Regions from separate parts of the Peribacillus sp. NPDC096379 genome, predicted to be linked through region 3. Evidence: riboswitches for the same ligand, from Rfam matches in the RefSeq annotation. Region 3 holds a riboswitch; each other region holds the start of a gene.
The links. A riboswitch is a leader RNA that binds a small molecule or an ion and turns the genes downstream of it on or off. The one in region 3 is predicted to bind cyclic di-GMP.
Positions count from the first base shown of each region.

Region 1: another riboswitch for cyclic di-GMP. It lies ahead of ACIQZI_RS18590 (methyl-accepting chemotaxis protein); the one in region 3 lies ahead of ACIQZI_RS03980 (anti-repressor SinI family protein).
Region 2: another riboswitch for cyclic di-GMP. It lies ahead of ACIQZI_RS02690 (NPCBM/NEW2 domain-containing protein); the one in region 3 lies ahead of ACIQZI_RS03980 (anti-repressor SinI family protein).
Region 4: another riboswitch for cyclic di-GMP. It lies ahead of ACIQZI_RS20015 (aspartyl-phosphate phosphatase Spo0E family protein); the one in region 3 lies ahead of ACIQZI_RS03980 (anti-repressor SinI family protein).

Region 1 is NZ_JBIWFD010000004.1:283,480-288,402, reverse strand. It holds gene ACIQZI_RS18605 (sensor histidine kinase) at 1-90, shown strand, start outside; gene ACIQZI_RS18600 (response regulator) at 128-814, shown strand; gene ACIQZI_RS18595 (DegV family protein) at 1,274-2,116, shown strand; cyclic di-GMP riboswitch class I at 2,686-2,774, shown strand; gene ACIQZI_RS18590 (methyl-accepting chemotaxis protein) at 2,936-4,645, shown strand.
Region 2 is NZ_JBIWFD010000001.1:544,014-548,936, reverse strand. It holds gene ACIQZI_RS02690 (NPCBM/NEW2 domain-containing protein) at 1-1,945, opposite strand, end outside; cyclic di-GMP riboswitch class I at 2,085-2,168, opposite strand; partial or broken gene ACIQZI_RS02685 (transposase) at 2,385-2,607, opposite strand; gene ACIQZI_RS02680 (EcsC family protein) at 2,986-3,828, opposite strand; gene ACIQZI_RS02675 (heavy metal translocating P-type ATPase) at 4,216-4,923, opposite strand, start outside.
Region 3 is NZ_JBIWFD010000001.1:836,181-841,103, forward strand. It holds gene ACIQZI_RS03970 (glycosyl hydrolase family 28-related protein) at 1-1,029, shown strand, start outside; partial or broken gene ACIQZI_RS03975 (ABC transporter ATP-binding protein) at 1,488-2,420, shown strand; cyclic di-GMP riboswitch class I at 2,866-2,947, shown strand; gene ACIQZI_RS03980 (anti-repressor SinI family protein) at 2,962-3,084, shown strand; partial or broken gene ACIQZI_RS03985 (excalibur calcium-binding domain-containing protein) at 3,565-3,835, shown strand; gene ACIQZI_RS03990 (substrate-binding domain-containing protein) at 3,844-4,125, shown strand; gene ACIQZI_RS03995 (NAD(P)-dependent alcohol dehydrogenase) at 4,163-4,923, shown strand, end outside.
Region 4 is NZ_JBIWFD010000005.1:96,375-101,297, reverse strand. It holds gene ACIQZI_RS20025 (aldo/keto reductase) at 1-873, opposite strand, end outside; gene ACIQZI_RS20020 (MerR family transcriptional regulator) at 1,155-1,601, shown strand; gene ACIQZI_RS20015 (aspartyl-phosphate phosphatase Spo0E family protein) at 1,759-1,944, opposite strand; cyclic di-GMP riboswitch class I at 1,980-2,062, opposite strand; gene sinI (DNA-binding anti-repressor SinI) at 2,262-2,402, opposite strand; gene ACIQZI_RS20005 (hypothetical protein) at 2,650-2,883, opposite strand; gene ACIQZI_RS20000 (DUF6366 family protein) at 2,943-3,137, opposite strand; gene ACIQZI_RS19995 (helix-turn-helix domain-containing protein) at 3,410-3,925, shown strand; gene ACIQZI_RS19990 (hypothetical protein) at 3,964-4,464, opposite strand; gene ACIQZI_RS19985 (hypothetical protein) at 4,622-4,923, shown strand, end outside.

The sequences.
Region 1 (4,923 bases), on a different contig from region 3:
CTGGAAGGTGAAATGACGATTGATTCGCATCAAGGAATAGGGACACTCGTATCAGTAAAGGTGCCATTGAATGATCGTATAGAATACTAAACTTAGATATGGTAAGAGGATAAAGGGGGAACCACGATTGAAAACAAGCATTGTCATTATAGACGACCATCAGCTTTTTCGTGAAGGTGTAAAAAAAATCCTGGAATTTGAATCTGCATTTGATGTAGTTGCAGAAGGGGACGACGGTTGTGAGGCGATGAATTTAGTAGAAACGCACCGACCGGATGTGGTGATCATGGATATTAATATGCCACAAGTAAGCGGCGTGGAGGCAACTAAATTACTCATTGAGCGCTATCCAGATGTGAAGATTATCATTCTATCGATTCATGATGATGAAAATTACGTCACCCATGCACTTCAGACTGGGGCACAAGGGTATTTGTTAAAAGAAATGGACGCAGATGCTTTAGTAGAAGCGGTGAAAGTAGTGGCAGACGGCGGATCGTACCTACATCCGAAAGTCACTCACAATCTAGTGAAAGAATATCGTCGAATTGCTATTGAGCAGATGACAGAGAGAGAATCTTCCCTTTATATTCCTGAAATCAGAAAACCGCTTCATTTATTAACGCGCCGGGAATGTGAAGTGCTTCAACTTCTAGCAGATGGCCAAAGTAACCGTGGAATCGGAGAAACACTATTTATCAGTGAAAAAACTGTAAAAAACCACGTCAGCAATATTTTGCAAAAAATGAATGTCAATGACCGTACACAAGCTGTCATTTCAGCGATTAAAAACGGTTGGGTTGAAGTGAAATAAAGTAATGATTGGACATCCACAGCTGAATTGTTGGAGGAGGCCAAAGGAAATCGTCTAGCTTAATCGATGTTACAACGATTAAGACTGGGCGATTTTTGCTTGGGGGATTTCAGACAGGACAAAAGAAAGAACCTATTACGCCTAATTGAGGTCCCGCGATTCGAAATCTGACTTTCACGCGCCGGGAATGACGTCTCGCAATCCAAATCCAAGGGCTCACGATCTAAACTTAAAATTGCAGGCCCACATTTGTTTTGGCGACTTTCTGTTAAAGGTACCACAACATTATGATGCGAGCAGAGACGGTATCGTATAAAGTGAAACTTCAATTAGTGGGGTTTTCATCCTCCACCTACGATTCCTCTAAGCCTTGAGGTAGGGGCTTTACTGCCCGTTAATGCGGGATAAAATGGTGATTAAGTATAAATGAGAATAATGAAATAAGGATGGTAATGTTTTATGAAAACGGCAGTTGTTACGGACAGTACCGCATATATCCCAGAACTAATACGTAAACAATTTCATATACATATGGTTCCGCTTCAGGTAGTGATTGGTGACGAGGCGTATCGTGAAGAAATTGATATAACGGCGGATGAGTTTTACGATGTGGTCAAAACGGAGGACAAGCTCCCGACAACCTCTCAGCCACCAACAGGTTTATTTATCGAGAAATATGAGCAATTAGCGAAAGAGTATGATGCAGTCGTGAGTATCCATTTATCAAGTGGAATTAGCGGAACGTATCAAGGCGCGATCAGTGCAGGAGATATGGTTGAGGGTCTAGATGTGTACGCCTTTGATTCAGAAATCAGCTGTTATGTTCAGGGGTTCTATGTTCTTGAAGCAGCCAAGATGGCCTTAGATGGAAAAGGACCAGACGAAATTCTTGCTCGTTTGGAAGTCATCAAGCAATCAGCACGTGCCTATTTTATGGTGGATGACTTGGCACATTTACAGCGTGGAGGGCGTCTAAACAGCGCACAGGTATTGATTGGCAGTCTCCTTCAAGTCAAACCAATTCTCCATTTTGTAGACAAAGTAATCGTTCCTTTTGAAAAAATCCGAACTCGGAAAAAGGCTATGAAGCGAATCGCAGATTTACTCGGCCAAGATGTGGCTCAAGGTGGCATGTATAAAGCGGTGATTATTCATGCAAAACGTGAAGAAGAAGCGAAAGATTGGAAAGAGGAACTCGAAGCGATTTATCCAAATGTAGAATTCGATATAAGCTATTTCGGACCTGTTATTGGCACACATCTTGGTGAAGGATCGATGGCGATGGGCTGGTATAAGCTGTAAACGGAGCGCCTTACCTCAGAAATGGGGTGGGCGTTTTTGACTTTATTGGAGTATGAACCATCAGATTGGATTAATTCTTGCCATTTTACATAATGATGCATCAGGAAGTCGCTTACTCCCTAAGTCCTGTGCGTTTTATAACACTTGGTGGTTTACTCTTCAACTTTTAGGAATTACTCCCCAAATCTCCTTAATTACTAACCACCTACCCATATTTACGCCCCTAAGCCTCGGGCAACTTCCTAAATTCGGCGGGTTCTCCGTCAATCTTAGGCTGAACTCCGAGCATCGTTCCTTTTTAAAAAAAAATTGGTGCACTCCTCTGTTATGATAATTTAGCCTCAGTCGTGTTGTTATCGAAACTAGTATGAAAGGATTACTTGCAAAACGAAGAGGAGATTCTGTCTTCTTGGTAATGACCATGGTATAATTTCGATGCATCTATATATGGAGGATTTATCCTGGTTTAGAAGCCCATAAATCCCCGGTTGGTCGGATACAGTGAAATTTATCGATGCGTAAACAGAGGTTTAGTTAAAACAATCGGGTTCGTAGTGCCGCTTTACCATTCTAGAAAATAGCAAACTTCATCGAAAGGGGAGGACGCAAAGCCGTGGGTCTAAAGTCACTTGTGGACAAGGATCGCCAGGTTGCCAAAAGGATATCTAAATAAATGGGCCACGCTAAATTTTCATAATCGTTTTTTTGATAGAGTGAGAGACTATCTGAAATAAGTCCAGGTATAGCTGGACTCTGTCTCTTTTTTGCTCAAATGAATTTGAAACTAACTTTAAAAGGTACAGAAAAGGAGTAGGAATCATGGGATTACGTAATGCTGCAATCGGTAAGAAGCTGTTCGTACTAATACTTATTTCTTTCATCATCTTTGGTGTGATTGGTGGTACTGGATTCTACAATTTGAATCAAATGGATAAAAAATCAGATCAAATGTATTGGGATGCTTTGCTTCCCGTAAAATGGCAAAGTCAAATTCGTATAAACACACGGGCAATTGATAATAGTGCACTCGAGTTGTTGCTTACATCCAATACAAAAGAGATACAGGTATTAAAAGGCCAAATTGACGCGTTAAAGAAGGATAATGAAACGTTGATACAGGCGTTAGATAAAAGTCTTTTATCTGAAATTGAGGTGGAACAATTATCTCAATTTCAGACCGAGTATCAGAGATATTTGAATGAGGTAGAGAATGTATTTAAATTGGCACTTGCAGGTGATAAGGATGTAGCGTATACAAAATACAAGCAAGACGCACAGCCTGCACGTGAAAAGTCCAATTCATTAATGAATGAAATAGGCGTGTATTTGGAGAAATATGCGGATGACCTAGTTAAAAGCAATAAAGCAAGCGCTCAAGATAGTAAGAATTTTATTATCATTATCATCATTCTTACGATTGTGATAAAAGGTGTGGTTGGATTTATCATTACTCGGATGATCACTAATCCGGTTAAAGAAATGCAGACACTTATGGAAAGTGCGGAAAATGGCGATTTAACCGTTGAAGGAAGCTATCGCTCCAAAGATGAAATCGGCCAATTAACGCTTTCTTTTAATAAGATGATATTGAAATTACGCGAGTTGATGACGCAGGTAAATATTACTTCTGAACAAGTGGCTGCTGCCTCTGAAGAGTTGACAGCGAGTTCAGAAGAGTCAAGTAAGGCGAGTGAGCAAATTGCAAACACCATTCAGGAAGTAGCGCAAGGAGCAGAACAGCAGGTGAGAAGCACAGAAGAGAGTTCGAAGGTCGTACAAGAAATGGCGTTAAGTATCCAACAGATTGCTTCTCATGGCCAAGGTATATCTGCCAACTCGGTCGATACTTCACAAAAAGCCGTGGAAGGGAATGAAGCGATTCAAACGACGATTGAACAAATGAATTCAATTAATCTGACAGTTACGCAATTATCACAAATTATAAAAGGATTAGGTGATCGTTCAAAAGAGATTGGCAATATCATAGAAGTGATCACAAATATTGCCTCGCAGACGAATCTACTCGCATTAAATGCTGCGATCGAATCGGCAAGAGCAGGTGAACATGGCAGAGGGTTTGCTGTAGTAGCGGATGAAGTACGCAAACTAGCCGAACAATCTGCTGAATCGGCTCAGAGCATTTCTGGCCTTATTACATTAATCCAAGATGAGACAAACCTTGCTGTTCAATCAATGGAACAAACAACTAGCGAAGTGACTGATGGCATTGGCGTAGTGAATAAAGCCGGGGAATCTTTTGCGCAAATTCGCTATTCTATTGATGAGATATCGGCGCAATTACAGGAAGTGTCTGCTGCTTCCCAACAGCTTTCAGCAGGGTCTGAACAAGTCCTCCAATCAGAAAAAATATTAGCTGAAATTGCCGAAGAAGCGGCATCAGCCACACAAAATGTAGCAGCTGCGACGGAGGAGCAATTGGCATCGATGGAAGAAATCACATCATCCGCAGCCACACTCTCACACATGGCTGAAGAATTACAAGAGCAAATTGGCAGATTTAAAGTGTAATAAGAAGTTTTATTAAGGGTCTGACTTCACACTCTATACATCGTTTATTGTGTCATTTACATGTCATATAAACGAAATGTAGTAGATGTAAGGTCTGACCCTTTCTTTTTTTGCTTTTTCTATCGGAATCATTTAGTTTGAAAGTGTGGTAGTATTAACAAATAAAAACATAAAAGGTAGATTCTATTTACTAAAATTAATATTCTTTTTTGGTGATCAATAATGAAATGCAGAATGAGAGGGATTATTGAAATGAACGAGTCTTTTCAGGGGGGAAC
Region 2 (4,923 bases), 290 kb from region 3:
GTGTTGCCCAATTTTGATTTGATTTCTTGAACTTAAATTTTACTCGCTTAAATGTAGTGGGTTCAAAATTAGCCTCTACTAATCCAGACACCATATTATGTTTACCAGTGGTTACAAGCTCATATGTATCGCCTTTAGAAGTTTTAGAAGCAAATATTTCAAACTCTTCTGCAAAACCTTTTCGATCAGATGGTCTTGCACCATACATAATTCGATTTAGTTTTACTGCTTCTTTAAAGGTTACTTCCACTTCATTTGAGAAATCATTTGAGTTACTTTTATTCGTTTCCCAATATGTAGTTAGATTTCCATCTATTGCATTTCCTATAACAGCACTTGCATAATGACCACCGTTATTGCGAATGCTCTCGATATTTTTATAGTCCATTCTAAATAACTTAGAGTAAGCGTCGTTAGCGTAATGAGCAAATGGCTTCACTATTGCTGTTGTAGCCTCTATTTTTTCTTCGCTCATTAAAGCTTTAGCATTTGTAATAGCTTCTTTGTAATTCTCATAAAATGGGTGGTTTTTAGCATCTTCCTCTAAAGTGGTTAATTTATCTATAGTGTTAAACTCTTCACTGACTTTACTCATAGTATCGTCTGTAAATAATCTAGCTACTTTTTCTAATAATTCATCTTGCTCATATAAACCAAACTCACCAGCACATGCCCAGTTCTCATAGCCTTGCGTAAATACAAATTTCACTCTTTTAAACTCTGTTGGATTAAATCTAAACTCCAAAGAGCTTTGAGTTGCTTTAGCAGTACCACTTGACACGCGTTCGAATGTGTCCCCTTTAGTAGTTCTAGAAGCATAAATCTCAAACGCCTCTGGGAATCCTCTATTTGTACCTCGAGGAGCCATATAAACAATTCTGTTTAATGTAGTTAATGCATCTAATTCCATCACAACCTCATTGATAAAACTCCCTCCATTTTGTTTTCCAGAATGCCACTGTGTAGCTGCATTGCCATCAATAGCTCTTTCTATTGAATTAGTTGCGTATTGACCGCCATTCGTCGTTATTTTTGTAATCTTACTAGAAGGCAATTTATATAATTCATCATATTGTGGAAGTAGATTACTATTAAAATCTTCAAATTTGGATACAATCGTTTCTGCATAGTTTACATCTTTATTTTCAACTAGTAATTTTGCATTCTCTAGATCTTCTTTAAATAAAAGGTATAGTGGATGGTTCTTAACATCTTCTTCTAATTTGTTTATAGAATCAACAGTATTAAACGCTTCATTTACAGTACTTAATGTCTCATCTGTATATAGTTTTTCCATTTTGTCAGATACACGATCTTCTTTATAAAAAAGAAACTCTGATGCACTTGCCCAGTCTTGATTTGCTTTTTTGAATACAAATTTTACTCGCTTAAATTCTGTAGGGGTAAACTGAATTTCTACGATATCCCCCGTAGAACCATTATATTCACCAGAAGAAACTAATGTGAAATCATCACCTGCGTCTGAAGTTGAGCTGTATATTTCAAACGCTTGTGCAAAACCTTTACCTTTCGCACTTGATTGACGGGCAGCGTATACAATTCTATCTAAAGTAGTCGTTTCGTTGAAATGGATAACAACCTCATTAGTGAATGTGGAACTATTAGGTCTACCAGTTTCCCAATGTGTATTCATATCGCTATCTATCGCCTTTTCAATAGGAGAACCTGAATAGTTTCCACCATTGTTTGTTATAGATTTGATATTCGTGTTAGACATTTTAAACACTTCATTGTATGCATTTAACATGTCTTTTCCATACAAATCAAATTTACTAACCGATGCAGAACTGGAATTTTTAATACTTCCATCTACAGCAGTCGTGACAACTTGTCCATGTGGATTTTCGTTCGCTAAAACATCAATTGGACCACAGACTAAGTTTAAAGCCATGGCTATTGCTGTTGCAATTGCAACTACTCTCATACACATTTCCTCCTGATGAATACATTCCTAAGAAGTACATTAAAAAAGCTACTCAAAAAGAGTAGCTTTAATTTACATAAAGTAAAAATAAAAAATGATTTTTTTTTAATCCTTACTAAACAAAAAGTATAATGAACTCTTCGGCAACTGGCTGACATAGTAATAAACTTTAGTCCCTATAGCTTTGCGTCCCTAAATTTCTTTAGGTTTGCCTATTCTATTTTTATATTTCAAACAATAACATAAGTACATTTATTTACTATGATCCATTAGCACTATATTTTACTATCTCTCTTCCAAGTAATATGGCGAGTTTATCATAGTTAAAAAATAAATCTATCTAATTTAACAGTTGATATGGATTATCTATTCCAATATCATAATTATATGGTACGACGGTCCGTTGCTTGAACTCACCGTTTCGATCACATGGAATCTAGATATTTATATCATAGTACTCTGTGTGCAACTTGCGTGAATACAAGCTATTGCGTGAAATGCCTAAATTGAAGCCAATTCAATCATATTTTTCTTAATCTAAAAAAGCCGTTAGTTTTGTCGCCAGCAGCGTATTGTCAGCTGTTTCTAAATGAGCACGAAAAACTTCTGTAATATTTTGTTTTTTCTAGAGCCTCGACTAATAATGTTGTAAACTGATGCATAAGGAAATCTCTTTTCTAGGATGGGTTGTGACTTAATTCAACCAAGAGATGGTCTTCCTTCATTGTCATCTTATTCATTTACACAAAATATTTTATACTTTCAATTTACTAAATGAATTAGATTTTACTATCGTTATATGAAAAATATAATAATTTTAACATAAATTCATAATTACCCTTAAAATAATTTAATCCAAAAAATAAGCTGTACATCCCATTTCTCTTAAGTAGTCATTATTGTTATTTGCATATTCGCTCACAAGATTCCTTTCATAAAAAAACAAATGTTTTCATAATTCCCTACATACTTAAACAGGACACATAGCTGTAAATAAGCTCGTGTCCTGTTTAAAGGATGCCTTTCATTACGATATAGTGTCATTCATTGACTACTCTCTTTTTCTGTAAATAACGATATTGATAATATTTTTGCGCGAATTCACTCACTTGCCGTGTCATTCGGTAATTAGAACCCGCCCCAATTAGCATGCTAAGCAGTGGAACACCTTGGATCTGTTTTTTTCGAAACATGGTAATCGCTCCGGCCTTCAGCAACTGCTTTAAAGGTTGCTCCATCCAAGTAATGTTTGTTAAATCCTCGCTTCCTTCGTAAAAATATTCTTCACCATCTTGATGCGTTTCATTAATTAATTCCTGCCATGCAACCCCTTGAAGGCGTCTCGGCATATTGCCCATATGAAAAACCTTGAGGGCCATCATCATTTCAAACGGAGTATTCACTTCAAAGCCGTACGTCATGGCTGTCAACTGAACAACACGAACATTAATAAACGTCATCGCTGGAATATCGCTTCCTAACAGAATAAGACCGCCTGACCCACTTGCTCCACCTTGGGCAAATGAATACAGTCTATGTCTCGCGATTTGCTGTGTCGCTATGTAATTCAATTGATCAATGGGTAAAAGGTTCATATCAGCAATCTTTTCGACTTCAGAATTATAAACCCGCGCTGCTTCTAAAATTCTGTCTCTAGCATCCATCTGAATCTGCGAACTTTGCACCAATGCATGTAAATGAAAGAGCATTGTATCCATTTTCGCAAAAAAACGTGTCCGAGCATCTTCAGGAAGCAAGGAAAAGCTTTGTTCAAGCCATTTATCATACATCACTGTTAAATCTGTCGGCTCGTATTGATAAAGCTTTTGCTCCCATTCGCCTATTTCATTCCAGACTTGAATTTCCCGATTTGTCATGCCCATTTTCTAACCCTCCTAAAAAGCCTTTGATCTCGCATTAACGGGCAGTAGCCTCCCCCTCATATCTTAGAGGAATCGAAGTAGCGCGTAGTCAGGCGATAACTGCCCGTAAAAGCCCGATTGGTTCAACTAACAATCAGTGGGATAAAGCTCCCCACTGATTGAAGTTTCACTTTATATTGGCTGATTCTTCCTATTAGTATAACACAGAGGACTTACATGGCTAGAATGCAAACAGAGGAGATCTAATCAAATTTCAGGTCGCACAACGACTATTACAGCCTTCAATGTTCTGGGAGTTGTACCAGAGACCCAACCATGCCGAGCACACGATTAGAGGCATTGGTATGAGCACCAATGCCTCTTAAAAGTGAATCAAATGAACATTTTTTAAAGTTTTACTCTTTGTAGACGGAGTGCATTTAAGACGACCGAAACAGAGCTGAATGCCATAGCGGCACCTGCTAACCAAGGGGCCAACAGTCCGATTGCTGCAATCGGGATGCCGAGAGTGTTGTAAGCAAAAGCCCAGAACAGATTTTGTTTAATATTCCTCATTGTTTTCCGGCTCATAAGAATGGCGTCTGCGATGCTATTCAAATCTCCGCGAATCAAGGTAATATCTGCTGCTTCCATGGCTACGTCTGTTCCTGTTCCAATCGCCATACCAATATCCGCAAGTGCAAGAGCAGGAGCATCATTAATTCCATCTCCAACCATGGCCACCTTATTGCCTTCAGCCTGCAGTTTTTTCACTTCTTCCGCTTTCCCTTCTGGAAGTACTTCGGCAATAACCTGGTCGATCCCCACTTGTTTACCAATCGCCGCTGCTGTACGTTGATTATCACCCGTTATCATAATGACTGCAATATCCATCTCTTTGAGCCGTTTGATGGCTTTTTTAGAAGTATCTTTAATCGTGTCAGCGACCGCAATCATGCCTGCATATTGGCCATCAATGCTAGCAAGCATGGCCGTTTTCCCTGTTCCTTCTAATTCTTCCATCATCGATAGCGCTTGTTGAACATCCACTTGATGTTGATTCATAAGCTTCCGGGTCCCTACTAGGATTTCTTTTTGATCAACGATCGCTTTTAC
Region 3 (4,923 bases):
GATTTTACTAAACCTTGCATACAAATTGGTGATGGTATTAAACCAATTAATACGATTACATTGAAAAGTTTCAATATGTTCGGTGATAAAAACGCAGAAACTAGTGATGGACTAGTCATTAATGGAGCTTATTATATAAACGTAGATGATTTTGGGGTTTATGACTTTGGCAGAGACAACATAAGAATTGATGGGGATAAACGACCTAGCTTTAATATTTATTTCAATCAGTTTTTATCCAAATGGGCAAAAGGTTCAGCGTTTAAAATAGTTGAAGCAGGTTCTATTTACATCAATAATTTTTTGTTAAGTGGAAGGAATTCTCCTTCTTCATATGCCTTGTATTTAGATAACGGCGTTTTAAGTGCACAAAACGGTTGGATACAAATTTCTTCTAGCTTAGAGGGTCATGTGTATCTAACAGGAGATAGGTCTAAAATAACAGGGTTTAATGTAAATTTAGATTCAAATTCTAGTAACGATAATATTATAGAATTAAACTACCCAAGTGGAGCGATTCACGCTTATCTAATTGGACAAATTATCATAGATGGCAAAATAAAATGGCGAGATGGAACTGTTAATGATGCGTTTCCTAACTATACCTATATGGCAAATTTAAGTTGGTCGCAAGTATCTGATGTATTAACTTTTGGACAATCAAATGCTGCTGGATCAATAAAATATCAACAAAGTAACACAAAGCTATACAGGATTAATGACAACCCACAAGAAACTGTCATGTTAACAGGTGCAGCTTTTCGCCCACATCTCACTTATGAGTATCCTCTACAGGGTATAGACGGTGGTGCAATGTGGAGGAATAAAGAAACTGGGCAAATTCGTTATCGTTATGATTCTCGTTTCCCTGCTTCTGATAATGCAGGCGTTCCATTCAGTACGTTCGTTTCCGTTCCAGCGAGTGCAAACTCAAAAGGTAATCCAGGTGAATGGTCAGCAGACGAAAAATATCTATACGTATGTCATAAAAAAGATACATGGAAACGTACTAAAATAGAATCGTGGTAATGCACAGTCGTGGAAACTTCGACATAAGCACTCATTAATTTGAGTGCTATTATTATGCAAAATTTTATTATTAGGAGCTAATCAAATGTCATTTTTAGAACTACTACCCGAGTGGAGTTCGCTGGGTATAAGGACCCCCACAACAGTTAAAAGACGAAAGCTGGAGGTATAAACACGCCTGCGTCTTGTTAAGTGGCTTCACTTCACCACTTAATTTGCATTAAAAGAGCTTCAAGAGAATACTATCCATACCGACAATTTATATAGTGAAGTTGATGATGTATTGTTTGTTGCTACTGCTATGGCTGTAAAAAAGCCTACGAAAAGGCCGTCACAGTTGTTACAAGGGGTACTAGTGTTATAGATTCAGCCCCTATTACCTTAAACACAATAAATAAGTTAGTTAAGGTGATTGAAAGTGATCCTAATTTTTCAGCCACTATCATGAATTTAATAGAGCTCAATTAATGATAATTCTCGTTATCTTTTCAAGACTATGGCCCATGATTTCGGGGATCCAGACTAATTTGGAGCAACTAGGAGCCATCGTTCCATCCTTTAAAGCGTTATTGGATTTACAAAATGAAAGTTTAGAAGCAAGAGAGTTATTTAACCGTGATTATCAAGATATAAAGCCAATCGAGATTAAACATGGGTTATCTTGTCGAAATGTCTCTTTTAGGTATCATTCAAATGAAAATACATATGCGCTACAAAATATTAATATAGACATCCCATCTAATAAGATGACAGCAATCGTAGGGCGGTCCGGTGCTGGGAAAAGTACGTTAATTGATCTTTTGATGGGCTTAAATCAACCGGAACAGGGAGAAGTGACCATCGATAATGTCCCTCTTACTAAGGATCATTTACTGTCCTTGAGGAAATCGATTAGTTATATTCCTCAGGATCCATTTCTTTTTAATGCAACGATTCGAGACAATTTAATGATCATTGAACCGAATGCGAGCGAAGAGTATCTTTGGGAGGCACTGGAATTTGCAGCGGCTGCTGATTTTGTAAAGAAGCTGCCTCAAGGTTTGGATACGCTTATTGGCGATCGCGGAATTAGGTTATCAGGGGGAGAAAGGCAGCGACTTGTGCTAGCTCGAGCTATTTTACGTAAACCTTCGATCCTTGTTCTCGATGAAGCAACAAGTGCATTAGACACAGAAAATGAAGCCAAGATTCAAGCTGCAATAGAAAGACTAAAAGGAACGATGACCATCATCGTTATTGCTCATCGCTTATCTACCATTCGTAATGCGGATCAAGTGGTAGTTATGGATCAAGGAGAAATAATCCAAGTAGGGGCATATAACCAATTAGCGAAAGAAAAAAGAGGGATGTTTAGCCATCTATTAGGTAACCAAATGGAAGTAAGTGGGTAGGTAATTGGATACAGGGGTTCATGTTTTGGTGATAAATCTATGTATCGTAAAAAAGAATAGGTTTATGGCTTCTTGATGAATAAAAAGAAGTATTACAGCCAATAGGGATTCTAGATCCCGGCCCACGGCACTTATTAGATCATTTGTTAATTGAGTCTTCCATATTATTATTGGCCAGCACCAAGTGATATTTAAATAGATATACATGAAGTAATGTCGAATGATGTCGGAATTTTCGAAAAAATAATGATTACAAAATTAGGATATATTGGTATATTATTAATATATAGTTAATATTAATTAAAGTTATTGTTAAGATTACTAGGAAGGAAGTAGGATCACCCTTACAAAAAATTGGGTTTAAATTTTTCAAACTACATATTGGGAATGATTTATTAAAGTATTTAACTAAATATTGTAAGCGACTAATAGAGTGCCACACTACTTTTGAGAAACGCAAACCTATTGAAAAATAGGGACGCAAAATTACAGGTCTAAGGCTATGCTAAGACGGCTGTGTTACCACAAATCGGGTGAATATATGAGTAAACAAGTAGTATACGAAGCAGAATGGTTGGAGTTAATTTTAGAAGCGAAAAATTTAGGCTTGTCTATTGGAGAGGTTCGAGATTTTATTCAACAAAACCAAAATCAGAATGACTAGCTGAAAACAATAATTTATTTAGAAAAATATAGGCTGTAATTACTTTGAAGGACTGACATTCAGTCTTCTTTTTTGTTGGTAGTTATATAGGGTCGTTGTTTGTAACGAGCTTCGACCCATTCATTATGAGCGTATTAGGGAAATCTGTGGATTCTTAATAACTTTTTAAGAATCTATGCTTTTGGATTGAAAATATAGCGATTTTTAAGAGATTCCTATTCCAAATCCGTATTTTCTATGGAGCCAATTAAGAAATTGCCTCTATTTGCTGCCTAGCATATCGTTTTTGTATGAAGGACATGGGGACGGGGCTTCGCGACTTACTCCCATAGTCAATCTACTTAGCAAGTCTATTTTTATGATCGAGAAAGCATCAAAAGTTCGGCTCTGCACCGCCGTCATTGTGAGGAGGAGAGTGTGCGTGCTTGATGATCGATCTTCCTAATAACTGGTGGCGTTTTAACGCTATTCGGGCTTTGTATGATAATGAATGTTTTGCTATCATTAGGTCTTATTTTAGGTATTTCTATTCGTTCAATCACGGTTGAAGCAGCAACTAAAGCAAAAACGTACAAAAACTGCACTGAACTGAACTGAACTGAACAAGGACTACCAAGGCGGGGTTGCTAAATCTTCCACTGTAAAAAACAAAGGCGGAAAAACAAAATACAAACCTTTTGTATCAAAAGCACTATATGATGCGAATAGTAGCAAAGATCGTGATCATGATGGCATCACTTGTGAGCGTTAATTCTTGGTGTGAAAGTATTTAATAATGAAATGGCAATTGGAGCAATCAATGCGCTACGTGCCAAAGGCATGACGGATGTACCTGTTGTAGGTGTTGATGGGGTCCATGATGCCCTTCAAGCAGTCAAAAAAGGGGAAATGATTGCAACAGTATACCAAAATGCACTAGAACAAGGAAAGACTGTTGTTGATATGGCAGTGAAAGCAGCCAAAGGGGAAACAATTGAGAAACGATATGAAATTCCTTTTGAGCTAGTAACAGATGAAAATGTTGATGAATATCTAAAATAATTTTGATAGAGGAGTGGTCTACGTGATAATTGAAAAGATGGAACTAGAAGAATCTAAACATATAAAAAGTACAATGGATGCGGCAGTACTAACCGAAGTAAAAAATATTGAAATACAGAAAAGGGAAATTCCAACACCAGAAGCTGACGAGGTTTTAATTCGAATCAAAACGGTAGGGTTATGTGGATCAGATGTTCATTATTATGAGCATGGGAAAATTGGTGATTATATTGTAGAAAATCCCATTATTCTAGGACATGAGGCATCAGGAGAGATTGTCAAAGTGGGTGAAAAGGTTACGGAACTTAAGGTGGGGCAGCGTGTATCCATTGAACCTGGAGCGACTTGTGGAAAATGTGATCATTGTGAAGAGGGACGCTATAATCTGTGCCCACATGTAGAGTTTCTTGCTACACCACCCTATGATGGAGCTTTCTGTGAATACATTGCCATGAGAGCTGATCTAGTTTTCCCTATTCCAGACAGCATGAGCTATGAAACGGCAGCACTAATTGAACCATTTTCAGTAGGGATCCATGCCATTAGCCGAGGAAAACTTCAATCAGGAGAAACGGTTGTGATTATGGGCATGGGACCCATTGGCCTAGTAACTGCAGCAGCGGCAAAAATGGCTGGGGCAAAAACGATCATCGGGGTCGATTTAGAGCAAAGTCGTTTGGATGTAGCGAAAGAAATGGGAGCAACTCATACAATCAATTTACGTGAAGACAATCTTGATGACAAAGTCATGGAATATACGAATGGTGTTGGAGTCGACCTTGCCATTGAAACAGCCGG
Region 4 (4,923 bases), on a different contig from region 3:
GGCTGATGAGATGTTTTCTTTTAAGCGCTCTGGTCTTGTTGTTCCTGGAATAGGAACAATCCAGGATTTTTGTGCCAATGTCCAGGCCAATGCGATTTGTGCCGGAGTTGCATTTTTTGTACTTGCTATTTCCTTAAGTAAATGAACAACCGTTTGATTTGCCTCAAGCGCTTCCCGTGTAAAGCGAGGCAAACTTGCGCGATTATCATTGTCACCAAAAGTCGCATTCTTGTTAATGGTTCCAGTTAAAAATCCTCTACCCAACGGACTATATGGGACAAAACCAATCTCTAATTCCTCAAGGGTTGGGAAGACTTCTGCTTCAACTTTTCTCCACCATAAAGAGTATTCGCTTTCTACTGCAGCTAGTGGTTCAACTGAATGTGCTCTCCTAATAGTATCTGCACTTGCTTCGGAAAGTCCCCAATGTTTGATCTTTCCCTCTTTCTTAAGGGTTTGCATCGTCAACGCCACTTCTTCAATGGGTGTATGAGGATCGATACGATGAACGTAGTATAAATCTACGTATTCCGTTCTTAGTCGTCTTAACGAGCCTTCAATGGATTTACGAATTGATCCGGCGCTGCTATCAATTACTTGTTCGCCATCACCAATTCGAATACCACATTTCGTTGCAATTTTCACCTTATCTCTACGTCCTGATAATGCTTCTCCTACTAACTCCTCATTAGAATAGGGACCGTACACTTCAGCTGTATCAAATAGTGTCACGCCTTGATCTATCGCTAAGTGTACGAGAGAAATCATTTCATTTTTGTCTTTGGCTGGACCACGGTGGTAGTTTAAACCCATACATCCAAACCCAATTTCAGATACCTCTAACTTTTCTTTACCAAGCACTCTCTTTTTCATGCTACTCCTCCTTCATTTTCCAGAATAAATGTTGATGTTATGACTTGAGCCATCTTTGAAATATAGAGAGTGGAAAGGTTTCCAAACACGACTTAATCCATTTGATAATTCCTCGCTTTCCGATTTTTTTGTATTATAGGACATGCTTCTATCTGTTTCATCCAGTTCTTATTCCCCTCCTTTTTCTCATATTGACAAAATCAGCAAGGAATGATAGCTTCAGCCTACACCTTAGAGTTAACTGTAAGTCAATGGTTTTATAAAAAAATTATAGGAGGGGAATTATGCTCTATACGATTAGTGAAGCAGCTGTGAAAATGCAATTAACCCCGTATACTTTACGGTATTATGACAAAGAAGGGCTGATCCCCTTTGTGGAACGCAGCGCGGGTGGTATACGTCTGTTTAAGGAAAAGGATTTTGAGTGGATCAGGCTGATTGAATGTATGAAAACTGCCGGTATGCCGATCAAAGAAATCAAGACATTTATAGATTGGTATATGGAGGGAGACTCAACTCTCCAACTGCGCCGTAATATGTTCCATGAGAGAAAAAAGATTGTTGAGGAACATATTGAATTGCTGAATAAAACACTGGATACACTTAATTACAAATGTTGGTTTTATGATACCGCAGTTGCTGCAGGGACAACATCTGTGCCGAAAAACATGAAACAAGAAGATATGCCCAATGAAATACGCGAGCTGAAAGACAAAATTGATCTGTGAATCCCTGTAGAGATTATATTGGGTGTTTTTGCATATCTCCTAACCTATAAAAGATTCATTTCAGCATTATCCGCACTAAAAAAGGCTCTTCGGCTGGAAGATCCTTTTAAATGCTTGTTTAATTATAGAGCCCTATAATTGAAATGGGGATTTTATACTAATACGGGGATGCTATTAGTTTTATTTTGAGGTGTTTTTGGTAAACCATGATAAGCTGATCTAATTTTTGACTGCAATTAATGGTGCTGTGGCTATTTAAGCCTGTTTCCTTTGCAATCAGAATTAATTCCTTTTTCAATTCATTGATCCTATTTTCTAAATCGTCCATTTCTTCAAATTTCATCCAACAAGATAACCTCCTAAAATATGCGCATTATTTTAGGCAACTCAGCCATCATAGTTAAAACTTTAGATCTGTAGTTTTGCGTCCTTATTTTTCAATAAGTTTGCCTTTTCTCGTTATATATTACTGTAATTAGATTCTGAAATTTGTCGCATTTTGTTGTTGCTATCGGAATAATTGCCAAGAGGGGGGATTCATGGATCTTTAACAATATGGTCCTTTATTTGAACAAGAATCTAAAAGTAATTTATGCATACGTTATACAAATCCGGTTAACATAAAGTGAATTATAGGAAATTAAAGAGGTTGAGTGCCCTTTAGGTACTCAACCTCTTTTGATTTTCTTTTTCAAGTTTTTTAAATTCTATAAATGCTTTAAAATCTTCTTTAGATACTCCAGATTCTATTAACTCTTTGACTAATCGAAGCCATTTTTCATCTAATTGTTTATTTTCCATGATTAACCTCCTTGGAATTGGAAGTGTTTTACTTTACAATTCCATTTATATAAAAAGTAACAGTTATTTCTTATAATCCACAACGGAAATACTTGGGTTATAAGGTAAATCACTCCTAATAATTAAAATTGCATATCCTATTTATTTCTAGTTAACATAAAATTTCTTATCGGCAATAAAAAAAAGGATCTTCCAGTCGAAGATCCTTTTAGCTGCTTGTTGAACTAGAGCATATCCGTTAGTTCATTTAATTTTTTGAGGTTCTAAATTTCTTTTGAGAGAGAAAATAAGCTAATGTAGCAGTTAGCAAAACTACCAGTAACGGAATTGATGTCGTTCCAAACACTAATGTTTGACTTAAATTACCCTCTATTGAAGAATAATCAGGGGTATAAGAAGCAGTAAGAATCAAACCCGATGCTATTTGAAATACCGTATAAATTATTGCAAAACTAATTATAAACACAAGATACTTTTTCAAAATTGCCACCTCCTTACCTTAACTTACCATAATCCTTATTTTACTAAAGGAGAGTTAGTTTAATAAGAACATCGTGAAAGGATAAGTAATCCTCCAATAATTATAACTACGGTGATAATTTTGGTAAGACAACCTCCTTTTGTTAATGCTCCTAAATCACCAACCATTGAACGGTTAATAGAGTCTGAGAAATTGCCCATTGGATTTTTCTTATGTTCTTCTATTTGTTTTTTGTCTTGGTCATCTCGGTTCACAAAACCACCCCGTATTTTTTCCTTTAAGGGATTTTATTCCCCAACATTCATAACAATCCTGCTCTGTTAGTTAAAAATTTTTTTAAAGATCAAATGAATACATTATACAAATCCAGTTAACATAAGCGATGTTATAGGTTGTAATAAATAATTAAAAGTGAATATTGAATACTCAACTCTTCGTTGATACTAGAAGTTTACATATTTCAACTAAGGCTACAGTGTTTGTTTCTCTAACTTCGTTTATATTTTAGATAAAGGAGGAGATACAAATGGAATTAGGACATAAACTTAAAACCTTACGCAAAAAAATGGGCTACTCTCAACATCAGTTAGCTGAACAATTAAATGTTACTCCACAAGCTATTTCTAAATGGGAAAATGATAAATCTGTTCCTGATATTATGAATCTTGTTCAATTGAGTGAAGTATATGATGTAAGTTTAGACTATCTGATCAAGGCTGATAAAGATTTACAAAAGAAATTGTCTATTAATAAAACTCAACTAAACATATTCAAATACTTTATAATTTCCATCCTCTTAATATTATGCTTAGTTATATTACTCTTAACAAAAGCTCAATTCTTTATGTTCCAACATGGAATGGTAACCTATATATTTCTAGGATTCATTGTAATCTTTATTATTTCGATTTTGACTACTATATACATGTATGTCATTAAGAAAAATTATCTTGTATTCTTCTGGATAGCTTTTTTAGCGCTAAGTTTTATTGTTTTCTTAGGTTTTTTCTACAACTACATTATAGATCTATTATTCAGATAAAAAAGAGGTTGGGTATCTAAATGGTACCCAACCTCTTTTTATTCTAATAATCCTTTATCTTTGAATATTTTCCTTAATGATTCATTCACCAATTCAGATTTATAGTTTTTAGGAACACGATCAATGATGTTTAATATATCTTCATCAAAATAAAACCCTCTGTATACTCTTTTAGCGTGTGTTTTCTTACCTGCAAGTAACATATCGATTGAATCCATTTCATCATTGCTAGCACTAGCAGATTCAGCTTTGCCTTTGCTTTTTGTTTCGCTTGTACTAGTGCTAGCCATTTCACTTTTACTTTTATTGATTTCACCCATATAAGCGTTATTTTTTCCAAACAATGCACTAAAATCAACATCGGATGGCTCGGGCGATTCTCCTAAATAGTTATAAACACTTTTCTTGCTATCCCATTCATAACCTAACTTTTTAATCTTCAGTTGAATCGTTCGATCACTTACACCATACAATTCGGCTAGTTCTTTGATGGTCATTTCTTTCATCATAATTTTATGAATGATTTTACTTACTAGCATATGTAAAAGCCACCTACTTTCATTTTACTTTTACATACACATATTCATGCTAGCTTATTAAATGTCCTGCATGAAAGCCTTAATTGTTTACATAATCACCCTTATAGGAACCCATGTTATAATGGTATTTTTTACGATATCATAAAGGGGATAACACATGTACATCTGGAATCTAAAAGGTCTTGTTCAAGCTTTAAAAGAAGGAAGTCTATCCAATAAATCTAAAAGGCTCTATAAAGTAATTGGTATTTTTTTATTAGCTTTAGAATTATTAACATATCCGGTATTATTGGTGACTCAACCTTTCAATATCTTAGACATCATTGTTATGATCATTTATCTGGTTATCAATCTTGTGGGAATTTATATGGCATATACGATAAACCAACGAGGAGATGGGAAGGGGTTTTTGTTTCGCTACATAAGTTTATATGTCCCACTCACACTCCGTTTTTTTGT